DNA from 2 places in the Paenibacillus sp. DP01 genome. Region 2 is predicted to be linked to the other one. Evidence: riboswitches for the same ligand, from Rfam matches in the RefSeq annotation. Region 2 holds a riboswitch; the other holds the start of a gene.
What was found. A riboswitch is a leader RNA that binds a small molecule or an ion and turns the genes downstream of it on or off. The one in region 2 is predicted to bind FMN.
Positions count from the first base shown of each region.

Region 1: another riboswitch for FMN. It lies ahead of ribE (riboflavin synthase); the one in region 2 lies ahead of ACH59B_RS06455 (DMT family transporter).

Region 1 is NZ_CP173059.1:3,389,386-3,391,854, forward strand. Features, by position in the region: gene ribB (3,4-dihydroxy-2-butanone-4-phosphate synthase) at 1-433, opposite strand, end outside; gene ribE (riboflavin synthase) at 508-1,173, opposite strand; FMN riboswitch at 1,504-1,676, opposite strand; gene ACH59B_RS14940 (IDEAL domain-containing protein) at 1,745-2,212, opposite strand; gene ACH59B_RS14945 (thiamine pyrophosphate-dependent enzyme) at 2,432-2,469, opposite strand, start outside.
Region 2 is NZ_CP173059.1:1,514,244-1,516,712, forward strand. Features, by position in the region: gene ACH59B_RS06450 (methyl-accepting chemotaxis protein) at 1-217, opposite strand, end outside; gene ACH59B_RS06455 (DMT family transporter) at 444-1,391, opposite strand; FMN riboswitch at 1,563-1,707, opposite strand; gene ACH59B_RS06460 (ABC transporter permease) at 1,832-2,469, opposite strand, start outside.

The DNA of each region.
Region 1 (2,469 bases), 1.9 Mb from region 2:
GAAAATCGCTGCCCGTGATTGCTTCGTCGGCTAAGGCACGAACAGTCAAAGAGCGCTCGGCCGCTGAAATCCCCGTTGTTGTCTTCATATGATCTACCGATACCGTAAAGGCGGTACCGTGAAAATCTGTGTTTTGCTCTACCATAGGATGCAATTCCAATGCCTTGGCTCGGTGCTGTGTGATCGGCACACAGACCAATCCGCGACCTTCTGTAATCATGAAATTGATCACCTCGGGCGATGCTTTTTCAGCCAAAGCGATAAAGTCGCCTTCATTTTCCCGCTGTTCATCATCCACTACAATAACGACTTTGCCGTTCTTTAAATCCTCCAATGCTTCTTCGATGGAATCCAATCGAATCTCTTCGTCGTGGTGCAACTCATCCTGCTCCATGATGTTTGTCGTTGCACTTGTTTGGATGCCTCTATCCATAACCCTCTCCTCCTTATGTCTTGTGTCACGAATGCTCCTGAACCAATTTTTCTATTATTCTGTAACAGGCTGTATCAGGCAAAGCCGTGTTTCGCCAAATAGTCCAAACTAAGTGGGGCTTGATCGGCTCTCTCCATCGACGCTGAACCTCTGTAATGTAAAAGTTGCTCCACATATTTGCCCAATATATCGCATTCAATATTCACGGTATCTCCCTCACGTTTGGCTTGTAAGGCCGTTTCGGCTAAGGTGTGGGGGATAATAGATACAGCAAAGCTATTTCTCGTCCGCTGCGCGACTGTGAGGCTGATACCATCAATTGTAATTGACCCTTTGAGAAGAACATATTTAAATAATGCTTGATCAGAAGGCTCAACTTCGAACACTACCGCATTCTGCTCTGATGTCACTCCGCGAATCGTACCCGTCCCGTCCACATGTCCCTGTACGATATGTCCTCCGAATCTTCCACTCGCCGCCATCGCCCGCTCCAAATTGACTCGACTGCCGGATCTGAGTTCCCTTAGATTACTGCTGCGAAAAGTCTCAGGCATCACATCAACCTTAAAATCTTTAGTACCAATCTGTATTGCCGTCAGGCAAACACCATTCACCGAGACACTGTCGCCTATTTTCAAATCGTCCAATACCACAGAACCCGAAATACCCAGCACCATCGCTTCACCACTTTTGGAAATACTTTGAATGCGACCCACTTCCTCGACCAATCCGGTAAACATGCTTTCACTCCTTTCCACTACATTTCAGTTTATCCCTAATTCATCAGCTGTAAGCGCAAATAACCCCCAGTCAGGATTCAATCCGTCATGGGGGTGATGAGAGTCACATATGTAGTATACAAGCGCAGTTCATACATGTATTAAAATGACATGAAATCATAGGTCTGCCAAAAGAAAGCATGATGACAATACAGCCAATTACGCTCAGAACACTATCGAAAAGAAAGCTTAATAAAAGCTGTCGTCCGATGCTGTCCTACAACGAAATAAGCCGTACGTACTTTTACGTATGCTAAAAATTGGCACATGTCACGTCATGCACATGCGCTTCGTATCCTTCTCCCATCCAGACTATACTGTCGGTCCCGGAATTGCACCAGGTCCACCTTCTGCTGATTGTTCAGCATCCGGGTCACGGACTAAGCCATGCTGTGTTCGCAGAAGCGATTCACAAACATGTCATCACCGCCGGTGGGGAATTTCGCCCCGCCCCGAAGGATCTTGCTCTTATTTAATTGAATTAACATTAAACTTGTTACGTATATTAGCACCGACTTCTAAAAAAAGCAAGTTATCTAATCGAAGCCCCTGCTTTGCTTTTGACATATTGAGTGGAGAGTTCCTCAAACCAGGTTTTATCATTCATATGAAGCGCCAGGTCAATCAGATCGGCCAGTTCGTCGACTCCAAGCTGCGTATCATGATCAAAGGTAATGACAGCTGAAGCAACAGGTCCTCGCTCTCCCTCAGAACATGCTTCATAATCCAGTCTTACATCCACATGCCCATCAATAAACTCGCATTTTAGAAAATAAATAATTTCACACATTAAAATAGGGCGCACTTGTGTTTCTAACACGCAATCCATCACCTTGGCAGAATAATGCTGGTTCGTCAGCGTGAATTTGTGTTCTGTTGCCGCCAGCGATGCCCGTCCAAAATCATCCGTAAACTTGAGTTCCACTGGCGTGATGTTCATAACCTTGGGGATTTGCTTCTTTATAATTTCAATTATTTCAACTGTGTTCAGCTTAATCATTACCTGCACCTCATTGCATCTTAAAATTCAGAAGAAGACTTTATAACATACCTTCTATAGGCCTCCACTCCTATATCGGAAATCATTACCTGTTTTTTTATGCTTCAACCCATAAACGCAAAAAAAGATTCCTGGCGCAGCAAGCGCTAGGAATCTCAATCGAACCGGTGCCGAAACAGCGGCTAACAATGTTACACGATTATTATGCAAAAAACAGAATTATAACTCCGAAATTTCATGTTTCTTTTTCAGGATAG
Region 2 (2,469 bases):
GATTAACATTGCTTCGGATCAGATACAGATTCGTGTTTACGGAAGCAGCCATCTGCTGACTGAGCTGTGTCGTGGCCCCCTGGTAAGAAAAGTATCCAATAAGTACGCTTGGAATCAATAACACAGCCAAAAAAGATATTATTAATTTTGTCCTCATTAAATAAAACTGCTTGAGAAACCTGTTCCACCACGGAACTGTTTGTTTTGCTTTAGTCATCGTTTTTTCTCCTCTGTGTCAGATGATCACTACATAGTTTTATTCGACATAAATCGACTAATTTTATAGATGTAATCTTTAAAAACAAGGAATAGTACACTTTTTTTGAAAAAATAGGTCTTAGGAACTAATGTTAATATGAATATGAATACATAAAAAGCCAAATCAGAGATGCAAAAGCATCTTCACGATTTGGCTTGGATGAGCATGAAAGAAGATTAAGCTATTAATTTTTCTGCTGACGAGAAATCATAAAGAGTGTAATCCAGATCAGCATAAAACCAGTCAATTGCGCTACGGTAACGATTTGCTGGAAAGCGATCCAGTTAATTACGACACCAACCATGGGGAAGCTCAATTCTGCCATCGTAGCATAAGAAGCTTTGGTTGTACTTAAGCCTTTGTAATACAGTAATAAACTGAGAAGACCCGGAAGCAATGCTTGCAGCAGCAAGTTGATCATTACAGCTGCGCCCGCCCATGTACCTGTAGGCATATTCCACGGAGCATGCTCCACCGAGGTGAGAACAATGAGCAGAGGGAGCGCCACCATGAAGCGGAGGGAGGTTACTGTCTCATATTTCATCGAACGAAGCAAGTAGCTACCCATAACGGTCGAACCGCCCCACAGAACCGCTGCACCTAGTGCGAGCAGACTACCAATGTGAACAAAATCATGAACATGCCCAAAGGGAAGCGACCAACCGAAGGTTAGAAGATACGTTCCGAACAGAGCGATGACAATTAATATTCCAAAATGACGCGGTAGCATTTCCTTCAATATAACGCGGGCCAGAATAATGGCGACCAAAGGCTGAAGCTTCTGGAGCAAAAGAACTGCATTCAGATCACCGTTGCTGAGTGCCATGGTGAAAATCACACTGGCCAGTGCCGAGCCGCCCCACGAGACGAACAAAATAGCGAAAACCTGACGAAATCGTATCGTTTTGAGCTCCTCGCGATGCTTCCACAGCATCGGCGTCAGAGCGATAAAGAGCAGCACATGCTCCATCAGTACGATTTGTGCTGAGGTGAATGACTTTAACAAAATAATACGAAACAGCGGGTCTGCACCCCACAAGGCCGCTCCGATCGCGACTAGCCAAAAACCGCTTTTCATGTGGGAGCTACGATCAAAACCTTTGGATGATAGTACAGTTGATGATTGACTCATACTTATTTAGCTCCTTGCGAATACAGGACCGGTGGCACAAAAACCCCCGTCCATGGCGAAAGCCATGCAAGACGGGGGTTGATCAAATAAACTTGCCGTTTGATACAAGTTAAATGAAGTTACTGCAAAAACTATAGCGCAGCATTCATTCACTTTGCGGCATGTTCATACTTCGATCTTCTTCCATCCGGACTTTACCGTCGGCTTTGGCATCTCACCAAATCAGTCCGTATCCTGTTGCCAGATACAGAGTCGCGGGCTTAGCTCCATGAGCCATACCGCCGGTTGGGAATCTCACCCTACCCCGAAGATCCTTATTCCGTTTTTTAATTTCTCCTATAGGATATACCTGTTTTAGAATGAAGTCCAGTGAAAAATGTGTGTATATCTAACAAGGATTTTCATCTTTTTTTGAAAGCGTTTCACTAAAATCTATATTACTAAGCAATATCCTTATACTCAATGCGCCGAATTGCCGCATAAGCCACAATCATTCCCAGCACAGAGAAGCTGATTTGCACGGGGGCAATGGAACTAAGTGTAGCGCCGTTATTATTGGAGAAAAGCAAGGCTACAACCAGAATTGAGGTCACAATAGTCGTGGGTACTGAGTATCTTCGCATTCCCATATACAGCGGAACCAATCCCATAAAGCTGGCGGCCACGGCATTGATTAGCGTCCGCGCGGATTGTTCGGCCAGTATGGAAAGAGTAAGCTTATCCGGTACAATCATGACAAACTGGTTGAGCAAATGAATCGCAGCCGTAATGATGATTTCCGATATAACAACAGACAAGAACGTAAACAGCAGCACAATCAAGAGTTTGGCGATCATCAGCTTTTGACGATGAATCGGATACATGAACAAGATTGTAATCGATTTGGACTTAAATTCTCCTACAATAAAACGGCATAGCAGAACGGAGGCAAATACAATAAATGTGGCTCTCACCATATTGTCCATGAGATCAAGAAGCTGAGCGTACTGTGTAAATTCGGGTACTCCTTCATTTTGGCTATCCAGCGCAATAATACAGAGCAACCCCAAAATACAGGCGTTGGCGATCAGTGCTGAAC